3 regions of the Roseibium sp. RP-7 genome follow, and region 2 is predicted to be linked to each of the others. Evidence: predicted binding sites of a transcription regulator. Region 2 holds the regulator's gene; each other region holds the start of a gene.
What was found. Region 2 encodes PhoB, which activates phosphate uptake and scavenging genes when phosphate is short. Its sites were predicted from a motif close to TGTCATNNANCTGTCAT; they were not measured.
Positions count from the first base shown of each region.

Region 1 (3,713 bases), on a different contig from region 2:
ACCAAGCACACCGGTTTCATGGGCCCCGGAGAAGGGAATGGCACCGAAATAGGTTTTCGGCTCGTAGCCCTGTTTGCTGAGGTTGAAGTAAGGCACGGCATAACCGGACGTGCTGTCCGGGTCGGCAAATGCCAGTGTCTTGCCCTTCAGGTCGTCAAGGGTCTTGTAGCCGCTGTCGCAACGCACGGCGACGACCGAGAAATAACCGGTGGAACCGTCCTTCTGCAGGCGGGAGACAAGTGGAACGACACCGCCGTTGATTTCGGTGTAGGCAGCGGCATAGGAAGACGAACCGAAGAAGGCGAATTCGATCTGGTCGGCCGCCATGGCCTGGATCACGCCGTCATAGGATCCGGCGGTGAAGATTTCGACATCGACGCCGAGTTCGTTCTCCAGGTACTTTTCGAAAGGCGTGTAACGGGCAATCCGGTCCTTTTCGTTTTCACCGGAAAGAATGCCGAACTTGACTGTCTTGTACTGGTCCTTCCAGCTGTCCGCCAGGGCCGGGGAGGCTGCAAGAACGGCAGCGGAAACGGCTGCTGCAAAAATGGCCTTCATCTCAAGTCTCCTTTGGTGCCGGCAGATCCGGCGATTTGCGCGGCAAAGGCCGCTTCAAGAGCGAGAGCGGATGATCCGCTTCGCGAAGGTCAGGCCCCGACAGCCTTCATCGGCGGCCGGGAAGTGGTTGTCGAAAGGGAGGTGGAGGTGACTGCTTCGTTGATGTCATCGGAAAGATCGTCGGTTCCATAGATTTGCCGAACCCTTTCACTGGTCAGGGCGTCCGGCGTGCCGTCGAACTGAACCCGCCCGTCCTTCATTGCGATGATCCGATCGCAGTAGGCACGGGCGGTGTCGAGCGTGTGCAGGTTGACCAGCACCGTAAGACCGTCCGTCCGGTTGATTTCGCGCAAGGCGTCCATCACACGGCTGGCGTTGGCCGGATCAAGTGAAGCAATCGGTTCGTCGGCCAGCATGATGCGCGGGTTCTGCACCAGCGCCTTGGCGATGGCGACGCGCTGCTGCTGCCCGCCGGAAAGGGTTCCCGCGCGTTGCAGCGCCTGGGGTACAAGGTCCAGCCGGTCCAGGGCTTCGATGGCGCGGGCGCGGTCTTCGTCAGTAAAGGATCGCGTCATGGAGCGCAGGAACCCAGTGTGGGCGATGCGGCCAACCATGACATTGGTCAGCACATCCATGCGCTCGACGAGATTGAACTGCTGAAAGATCATGGCGCAGGACGCGCGCCAAAGCCGCAGATCGCGACCCTTCAGGGCCGTGATGTTCTTTCCCTCGTTGAGGATCGTCCCCCGGCTGGGGTCGGCCAGCCGGTTGATCATGCGCAGGAACGTGGACTTGCCGGCACCGGACCGACCGATCACGCCGACCATCTGTCCCTTGGGAATGGCAAGGGAGACACTGTCCACCGCGGTCAGGTCTCCAAAGACTTTAGATAATTGCTCAATGACCAGCATCGGGCCCTCCGAAAAACGGAGAGCGAACTAGCAGACATGTGCCGAGAACAGATGTCTATACGATTATACTTTTATGAAGTTTTACGACAGGGGCATCGAGAAAATTTGCCGGAAAACAAATAAGATCAAGTTTTGTCTGGAAGTTCGAAGTTAAAGAAATTTTCTGCTTCGTAGATCCATCTTTCTCTGATGTAAATTTCGTAAAATTTACATAATACAGTCACGTTCCGCGGCGCGCTTGTCGTTACGCTCCTGTTGCCTTGCCGGCTTTGTTTCGGCTGTCTGAGGAGTTCTTGTCATGCGCTTTTTGAAATCCGCCGCACTCGCGGCTGCCGTTCTTGCCGTTTCCCTGTCTTCTTCCCTGGCCGACACGTTCAAACTGGCCGTTACCGATGTTGAGGGCCTGGAGCGGCTGCAGGTTGAATGGGGGCCGTTCAAGAACGCCCTTGAAAATGCAACAGACCACACCTTCGAGTTTTTCCCGGTTACCAGCCGGACCGCGGCGGCTGAAGCCTTGCGCGCCAAACGCGTCGACTTTGTCGTAACCGGTCCTGCCGAGTACATCGTGATCAACAAACTGACCGAAGCCCGTCCCCTCATAGGTCTTGGCCGTCCGGATTACTTCTGTGCCGTCGTCGTACGAGCCGACAGTGGTTTCACGCGGCCGGCCGATCTCAAGGGCAAGAAGGTGGCCTTCGGTGATATCGGTTCCACCTCGAACATGCTGTGCCCGATGCAGCTGATGGCCGATTATGGCGTCGATCCGGTCAAGGACATCGAGAAGCTGCATACTTCGCGCAACATTGCGCATGAAGCCTTGAAGAAGGGTGATGTTGCCGCCATCGGGATCAATCACAATTCGTGGATTGGCACTCGCAACAAGGATGACAGCGTCCCGAACGGCTTTTTCCGGGTAATCGCCCGTTCCGGCGATCTGCCGAACGACATGATCATGGCCGGAGCCCATGTCGATCCTGCGACAGCGCAGAGACTGCGTCAGGCGATCCTCGACAACAAGAAGTCGATCATCGCCGCGATCCTGCAGCACGAGGAAAACGACAAGTATTCGGGCATGGATCTGGTGGCGATCGAAGATGGTGCCTATGACCTGGTGCGGTCCATGTACACCACCGCCGGTTTCCCGCAATACGACAAGTTCATCGGCGAATAATGGCGCAACCTCTGCTCCAGTCCGCCGGCGCAATTGCGCCGGCGGTCCCAGCCCGACAGCCCGTGACGGAGACGCCGTGTGACCTGAAGGTCGAAGGCCTTTGCAAGACTTTCGGCAAGGACCGGAGTGTGCTGCGCGAAGTTTCCTTCTCCGTGGGCCGTGAGGAAGCGGTTGCCTTGATCGGTTCAAACGGTGCTGGAAAATCGACCGCATTGCGCTGCGCGCTGCGTCTGATCGAGCCGGAAGCCGGTTCGGTTGTGTTGTTCGGTGAAGACATATCGACTGCGCGACAGCGCCAGCTCAGGCGGGTTCGCGCCGAGGTCGGCTTTGTCTTTCAAAAGCACAACCTGGTGCCTCGTGTTTCGGCGTTGACCAACGTAATCCATGGCAACCTGGGCCGCACCGGTGGCATGCGCGGCTGGTCGCAGTTTCTGGCCAAAACGGCCTTGCGAGACCGGGCTATGGCGTGCCTCGAAAGGGTAGGGCTCGCGGACCATGCACTGAAAAGGGCGGACCAGCTCTCGGGCGGTCAGTCCCAGCGGGTTGCGATCGCCAGAGCCTTGATGCAGCAGCCCAGAATGATCGTCGCGGATGAACCCGTTGCCAGCCTTGACCCGGTTGCCGGCCAGGAAGTGATGGACCTTTTCCGCCAACTCACCCGGGAGGAGGGGATCACGCTCCTGTTCACCTCGCACAACGTGCAGCAGGCGCTCGCCTACTCCGATCGGGTCCTTGCAATCCGGCAAGGGGAAGTCGTTCTGGACGAGAAGAGCAGCAACCTGAGTGTTGCGGATCTGGGGAAGCATTATGGCTGATCTCCTGACATTGAAACGCTCCCGCATGCCGGGTCGGTTCGAACGCCCGGGTGCATTTCATTTTGTCGCCTATGTCGCGCTGCTGGCCTTCGTTGTCTGGTCGTTTCAGGGGGCAGGCTGGTCGTTTTCCGCGCTGGTTTCTGGCGGTCCGGCGCTGGTCGACTTCCTGTCGAGGGCCTGGCCGCCTTCGCTGGAAAGGTTGCCGCAACTGTCAAAGGCGTTGCTGGAAACGTTTCAGATGGCGCTCGCGGGCACACT
Region 1 is NZ_JBRKQA010000002.1:50,783-54,495, reverse strand. It holds gene phnD (phosphonate ABC transporter substrate-binding protein) at 1-558, opposite strand, end outside; gene phnC (phosphonate ABC transporter ATP-binding protein) at 648-1,469, opposite strand; gene ACVDG9_RS14845 (phosphate/phosphite/phosphonate ABC transporter substrate-binding protein) at 1,768-2,640, shown strand; gene phnC (phosphonate ABC transporter ATP-binding protein) at 2,703-3,455, shown strand; gene phnE (phosphonate ABC transporter, permease protein PhnE) at 3,448-3,713, shown strand, end outside.
Region 1: phnC (phosphonate ABC transporter ATP-binding protein) is a predicted target of PhoB. The motif match lies at 1,532-1,548, and genes of this name have one in related genera.

Region 2 (3,713 bases):
AGCCTTTACAACGAACTTGAAGTGAAGCTGATCGAGCTGATCGTCCGCCGCCAGCCGATGGGGCAGGACCTGCGTGAAATCACCGCCGCAACGCGCATTGCCAATGACCTGGAGCGTGTTGGCGATCTTGCCAAGAACGTTGCCAAGCGCGTCATCGCCATCGACAGCGACTTGCAGTCCAAGAAGCTCGCGATCGGTGTGGAGCACATGACGGAACTCGCTCTTTCGCAGCTCAAGCAGGTGCTGGATGCCTACGCCCGCAAGGATGCGGAAGCCGCCCGCCGGGTTCAGGAAGCCGACGCCGAAGTCGACGCGATCTACACGTCGATCTTTCGCGAACTCCTGACCTACATGATGGAAGACCCGCGGGTCATTACCCAGTGCGTCCATCTCTTGTTCTGCGCAAAGAACATCGAGCGCATCGGCGATCACGCGACGAACATCGCCGAGAACGTCTACTACATGGTCACGGGCGAGCGTTTGCCGGAAGACCGGGCAAAGGTCGACGAAACAGGCGCGGTCTGACCCGCCGATAATCGTCGGATTTGCAGAAGATCTTAACGGCCGGCGCTTCGGCGCCGGTTGCGGTAATTGGAGCGAGATGTATGCCGAAGGTGCTCATCGTTGAAGACGAAGAACCGCTCAGCCTTCTATTGAGATACAATTTGGAAGCGGAAGGGTACTCGGTCGAGTCCTGTGTCCGGGGTGACGAGGCGGAAATCCGCCTGCGGGAAAGCCTGCCGGATCTGTTGCTGCTCGACTGGATGCTGCCGGGCCTGTCCGGAATTGAACTGTGCCGCCGCCTGCGGGCGCGCGAGGATACCGAACGCCTGCCGGTCATCATGCTGACGGCACGCGGTGAGGAAGCAGAGCGCATCCGCGGCCTGTCGACCGGTGCCGACGACTACGTGGTCAAGCCCTTCTCGGTACCGGAATTGATGGCCCGCGTGCGCGCCATCCTGCGCCGGGCAAGCCCGGAAGTGGTGTCCAGCATGTTGCGGTCCGGCGATATCGAACTGGATCGCGAAACGCACCGCGTTCGCCGCAACACCAAGGAAATACACCTGGGGCCGACGGAATTCCGCCTGCTGGAATTCCTGATGACATCGCCTGGCCGTGTCTTCTCCCGCGAACAACTGCTGGATGGGGTCTGGGGTCACGATGTCTACGTGGACGAACGCACTGTCGATGTTCACGTCGGTCGCTTGCGCAAGGCTCTGAACAAGGGCAAGGCAAAGGATCCTATCCGTACCGTCCGTGGTGCCGGATACGCCTTCAATGACCAGTTCACCTCTGCCACTGCCTGAGGGCAACTTGCAGAATGGAATTAAGGAGCCCGCTTTCAAGCGGGCTTTTTGTTTCTCAACGGTTATGTGCCTTTCGCGGAGCAAGGTTCTCTTCTGCGACCACCCCATCAGTTGTGTCGGTGTCGGGGCTGATCCTTCGGTCCCTGTCGTGGCGGAGCGGTCAAACAAGGTATGTTTTGATGGAACGGAAACGGCATGGAGCGGTGCCGAGAACAAGCCGTGGGAGGTCACTGTTCGGGGTCGGGCATCTGGTCAATGGAAGGCCCAAACAAAAAAAAGCCCGCCAAATCGGCGGGCTTTCTCATGAATTGGTTAGGTGCGAGGCTATCAGCCTGCCTGAGCCATCGTCTTGCGATCGCGGCGGCGGTCGGCGACCGGCTGATACGCGATCTTGCAGTGATGAGCGCAGTAGGGGACGCCGGCATCGGACTGGCGGCCGCAGAAGTAGAAGTCGTCGGTCGCCGGGTCGCCAATCGGCCATTTGCAGGTCCGCTCGGTCAGCGTCAGGATGGTAGCCCGCTGCGAGATCGGAACGAGCTCTGCAATCGGCTCTACGCGCGGCTTGGCGGCCACCACTGGTGCAGGCGAGATGTCTGCTTTCAGGGCCGTCGCGCCGATCGACTGCGGATGTGAAGTCGTCGGTTTCTTCGGCGCTGCACCCGTTGCAGGAGCTGCGGTGCGCGGCCGGCGCGGCTTGGCGCTTGAAGAGGTGGACTTGGCGCGGCCGGACAGGCCAAGGCGGTGCACCTTGCCGATCACGGCGTTACGGGTAACACCACCCAGTTCGCCTGCGATCTGGCTTGCGCTCAAGCCGTCGCCCCAAAGCTTTTTGAGAAGCTCAACTCGTTCGTTTGTCCAACTCATTGCCGCACCCTTTAGTTTGACCGTCCTGCGGCCATTAACCCCGTGTTAAGCATGCGCAAGCACGCTTAATGCTGGCAGATCTAGTGCCTCTTGGTGATTTGCCTCACGAGATCTCGTGTCTGATTGCTGAGAGGTTACAATAACGTTAATTTGTCAGGCAACCACTCGACCCAAACCAGTTGGGGATGAAACGACTTTTCCCCAATTATGGCGAGGTCATTGAGAATTTTATGAAATCCGCCCTCCGCGGCACATGAAATGTCTTGTGCGCCATTTCCATTGACAGTGCATGGTACCGGCAGTGTATAAGAAAGCCGCTGCGTGCCGCCTCATCGGGGCGGCACGTTGCGTTTTGGCCCTTCGGCATCTTTTTAAGGTGACGGCCCGGCGTCGGGGCGACGCAGGGGACAGCAGGGGCGTTTAAAGGAGACAAACGAGGTTATGTCCGCGACTGCACTATTCGGAAATTACGCAAGATCGAACCTTTCTTTCGATCATGGGGAAGGCGTCTGGCTGGTTACCACCGATGGCCGACGATTCCTCGATTGCGGTTCCGGCATCGCGGTCAACGCACTCGGTCATGCCCATCCGCATCTGGTCAAGGCGTTGCAGGATCAGGCAGCCAAGCTGTGGCATACCTCCAACCTGCACCAGATCCCGGATGGCGAACGGCTGGCGCAGCGCCTGTGCGCGGAAACCTTTGCCGACAAGGTGTTGTTCGTGAATTCCGGCGCGGAAGCGATGGAAGCTGCCATCAAATGCGCGCGCCGTTATCATTATGACAACGGCAACCCCGAGCGGTTCCACATCGTGACCTTCGAAGGCGCCTTCCATGGCCGGACCATCGCGACCATCGCGGCTGGCGGCCAGGCGAAATATCTTGAAGGCTTTGGCCCGAAGGCTCCCGGTTTCGACCAGGTGCCGGCAGGAGACCTGGATGCGCTGAAAGATGCCATCGGTCCGCAAACGGCCGCGATCGCGATCGAGCCCGTGCAGGGCGAGGGCGGTATCCGCGAAATTCCGGCCGATTTCCTGCGTGCGCTGCGCAAGATCTGTGATGACAACGGCATTCTGCTGATCTTCGACGAGATCCAGACCGGTGTCGGACGGACCGGCAAGCTGTTCGCTCACCAGTGGACGGGCGTGGAGCCGGACCTGATGGCAATCGCCAAGGGTATCGGCGGCGGGTTCCCGATGGGCGCATGTCTTGCAACGGCAGAAACGGCAGCGGCGCTGTCCCCCGGGACCCATGGCACCACCTTTGGCGGCAATCCGCTGGCCATGGCAGTCGGCAATGCCGTTCTGGACGTCGTTCTGGAAGACGGGTTCCTGGAAGGTGTCCGTCAGAAGGGGCTCAGCTTCAAGCAGAAGCTGGCCGGACTGGTGGATAGTCATCCGGACGTTCTGGCGGAAGTGCGCGGCAACGGCCTGATGCTCGGTCTGAAATGCGTGGTGCCGGTGGCAGATTATGTGCTTGCAGCCCGTGAAGCCGGTCTTCTGGCAGTTCCTGCCGGCGATAACGTGGTGCGCATCATGCCGCCG
Region 2 is NZ_JBRKQA010000001.1:1,173,360-1,177,072, forward strand. It holds gene phoU (phosphate signaling complex protein PhoU) at 1-525, shown strand, start outside; gene phoB (phosphate regulon transcriptional regulator PhoB) at 606-1,307, shown strand; gene ACVDG9_RS05360 (GcrA family cell cycle regulator) at 1,635-2,171, opposite strand; gene ACVDG9_RS05365 (aspartate aminotransferase family protein) at 2,613-3,713, shown strand, end outside.

Region 3 (3,713 bases), 1.2 Mb from region 2:
CGGAATGCTTCCACGCCAGGCGCAACGAAATAAACGATGCCGGACACACGTTTGACGACCCAGTCCGAAGCATTCGCAGCAGCAGGAAACAGGACCAGAGCTGCAAGCAAGAGGACCCGCAGAAGTGATCCTGCTTTCCGCTCAACTGAATACATAGCGTCTTTTTTCATCTTGCTCTTCAACACGTTACGACTGAATGTCAATGCCGTGCGCAGAACCCACGGACAGGTTTATTGAGCTCTACACATCCTGTGTAGCATTTCAGCGTTTAACCCAACGTGAAGACAGGCGGAAAATATTGCCTATGCTCGTCACTAGTTGCGATAAACGACTACTTCAAAACAGAAAGGAGCTAGGTAATCTTCCGTAACATACGGAGTTACCCAGCCCGACCTCCACGACTTGCGTCCGGCAATACGGATTGCTTGTCGTCATATTCCTGGAACGCCTTCAGCAGCAGCGAGATTTAATATCCCGGGCGATGCCTTTTCGCAGACGGAGTGGCGTTACCGACCCTTGCCATTTCCGTTGCCACCGGAATTGCCGTTGCCATTGCCGCCGGAATTGCCATTGCCGTTGCCGCCGGAATTTCCGTTGCCATTGCCACCGGAATTGCCGTTGCCGTTGCCACCGGAATTGCCATTGCCGTTGCCACCGGAATTTCCGTTGCCATTGCCACCGGAATTCCCGTTGCCATTGCCACCGGAATTGCCATTGCCGTTGCCACCGGAATTCCCGTTGCCATTGCCACCGGAATTCCCGTTGCCATTGCCACCGGAGTTGCCATTGCCGTTGTTCCCCGAGCGGGAATTTCCAGCATTGCCCCGGTTGCCGCCATTGGCAGCTCTTGCTTCAGCTTTGGTAGCTGGCACGTTTTTCACTACGCGCGTTTCGAATGAAGGGGCCCGTTTGGGGCCAGAACGCACTTCAGGCTTGTTCTTCCCGCTGACGGATAGACCGACGCGGCGCGAAGGGTTGGTTGCGGCCGCCTGACCGGCGCCCACGTCGGCACGATCTCCGGATGCAAAATCATGAACACCGACAACGCCCCGCCCCACATTGACCGACGCAGTCCTGTTGCCAACCTTAACCCTGAACTGAGTTCCTTTGACAACAGCGGCAAGGAAAGGGGTTTCCACCTTGAAATGCCGATACCACCGGCGCTTTACGTCCACATCTACCTGACCACGGTCCTGGTAGACGACCATTCGCTTGATCAGGACGCCCTTCGGCTCAAGCGTCACAACAGAATTTGGAGAAACAACGAATGTTTCTTCACCCCGATTGATGACTACACGCCCACCGCCGGTCTTGATCTTCCATCCCTTGCGCACCGTCATGCCACGCTTGACAGCAAAGGTCTCGCCGGTACGCGTTTGCACCATGACCCGGCCGCTGACGCGTTCGACCGACCAGTGCCACGGCGTGCCACCCGTCTCCTCGTCTTGCGACAATGCCTGTTGAGAAAACCAGAAGGCCATAAGGGCAGCCAGCAGAAGCGACGCTGCCAACCGCATCCGGCGTTCCCAGAACTGTCCAACGTCATCAGCTTTTGCTGCCATGCAACTGGCCTGACCTGAGCGATTGACGTTTATTTTGTTGGACATGGGAGCCCTCTCTTGGCCCGGCTTCAGAAGCTCGGCAAGCTATTCCGCCCCCGTTAACAAGACTTGAATTATAATGGGAAACCTTTTTATTTCATTCTTTTAGTAAAAATTGTTCTATCATCTAACGTTTCCAACTTTTTCCCATATTAGATAAAATTTTAATATTAAAACTATTTAAGATTGTATTTTTGGATTACTAGAGAAAAATCACAATCATAGATACCTGCGATCCCTGATCGAAATGGCGTATGAGGCTCAAAATATTTTTTCAATCAATCCAAAACAAATCGGCCAGGAACCCGTAAGTTCCCGGCCACGCCAGTCAATGATTTCCGTCGCAGTGCAAGTTGCATAACGCCGGAGCGTCAGACTGTTGCCAAGAGCTCTTTTTCCACGGACTTGAAAATTTCGACCTGGTCGATGTTCATTTGTTCGACGCCGCAGCGCACGGCTTTCTCGAAAACGGCTCGTTCAGACCCGGCGTAGAACATCTGCGTAATCAATCCGGCCTGCTTTGCCTCGTTTATGAGGTTCTCTTCCAGGTCATCTTCATGGAATTCCAGGATATGTGCACCCTGGGCAACGGCGCGCTCGACCGAACCAACGTGAGCGTAAAGAACCATGCGTCGCAGATCCGGTACCTTTGCACGGGCTTCAGCGCGGATTGCCTGATCGAACGAAAACGTCCAGGCGTCGCTCAGCATGCCGCGGACTGCCAGCATGTCGCGAATTTCCGCGGGATCGCCTTCCTTGATCTCAACATAGGTGCCAATACGGCCCTTGCAGGTATCCAGAAACGCGTCGAGCCTTGGAACTCGCTCGTTCTTGAAGGTCTCCTTGAACCAGTTTCCTGCATCAAGAAGGTCAATTTCGTCGGAAGTCATATCCGAAATTCGGCCACTTCCATTCGTCGTCCGGTCAACAGTTGCATCGTGCATCACGTAGAGGATGCCATCCCTGGACGGCCGAACATCCAACTCGACAACCTCGGCGCCAAGCGCAATTGCTCCCTCGAGCGAGGCAATCGTGTTTTCCGGAGCCTGAAGGCTGGCTCCGCGGTGGCACACAACGACGGCTTGTTTCACGGTTAGGTCTCCTGTGTCTCCAGAGTGATATCCGGAGCTTGGATAGGGCTGGCAAACGGCCACTCTAGAGGGAAGTCGATGAAACAGGTGCCTGAAATTCTTGATGAAATGATGACACTACAACTTCCCTCGCAATTTCATGTGCTTACCGGATGCGACAACCCTTAATTGAATGACTGAACAATTAACTTCACGCTCGGAACTCTATCGCGATTCTCACCCAATACCGCAGGGTCGACTTTCTATCCCCCTGACGCTTGAAAATCTTTCCAAAGCCACACAGTTAACGGTGAAGAAATCAACTGAATTATTGTTCAGCATTTACGAACAGTCAGTCAAATTGCACCGCACAATTTTCTTCCTATGTTCCAGTCTGCAGCGTTCATGAGCGAACGCTTCTGGTAACATCTATGAGGTTTGATCATGATCCGTCTCGCAGCTTCTGCGCTTGCCCTTTCCCTCGTCGCAGGCACCGCCCTTGCCGAACCGGTGGCCTACGACTTCGACAAGTCCCACGCCAACCTGGCTTTCTCCTATAACCACCTTGGCTACTCCACGACCGAAGGCCGTTTCGGCGAATGGGAAGGCACGCTGCTGATCGACAAGGACACGCCTGCCAATTCCTCCATCGAATTCACGATCGACGTCGGCAGCCTCGACACGTTCTGGGCAGAGCGCAACGCGCACTTCCTGAGCGCGGACTTCTTTGACGCTGAAAAATTCCCGAAGGCGACCTTCAAGAGCACCAAGGTCGAAAAGACCGGCGACAACCAGCTGGAAGTGACCGGTGACCTGACCATCAAGGACATCACCAAGCCGGTGACCCTGACCGTTGATGTCACAGCACTTGGTGAGCACCCGATGGCGAAGAAGGAAGCTGCCGGTTTTGCCGTTTCCACAGTTCTGAAGCGTTCCGACTATGGAATGGACATGTATGTTCCCTATGTAGGTGACGACATTACCGTGACCTTCCATTCCGAAGCGCTCAAGTCCGACGCGACCAACTAAGTGAACACCCTCG
Region 3 is NZ_JBRKQA010000001.1:2,380,750-2,384,462, reverse strand. It holds gene ACVDG9_RS10820 (FecR domain-containing protein) at 1-170, opposite strand, end outside; gene ACVDG9_RS10815 (FecR domain-containing protein) at 507-1,208, opposite strand; gene ACVDG9_RS10810 (glycerophosphodiester phosphodiesterase family protein) at 1,973-2,692, opposite strand; gene ACVDG9_RS10805 (YceI family protein) at 3,116-3,700, shown strand.
Region 3: ACVDG9_RS10810 (glycerophosphodiester phosphodiesterase family protein) is a predicted target of PhoB. The motif match lies at 2,793-2,809, and genes of this name have one in related genera.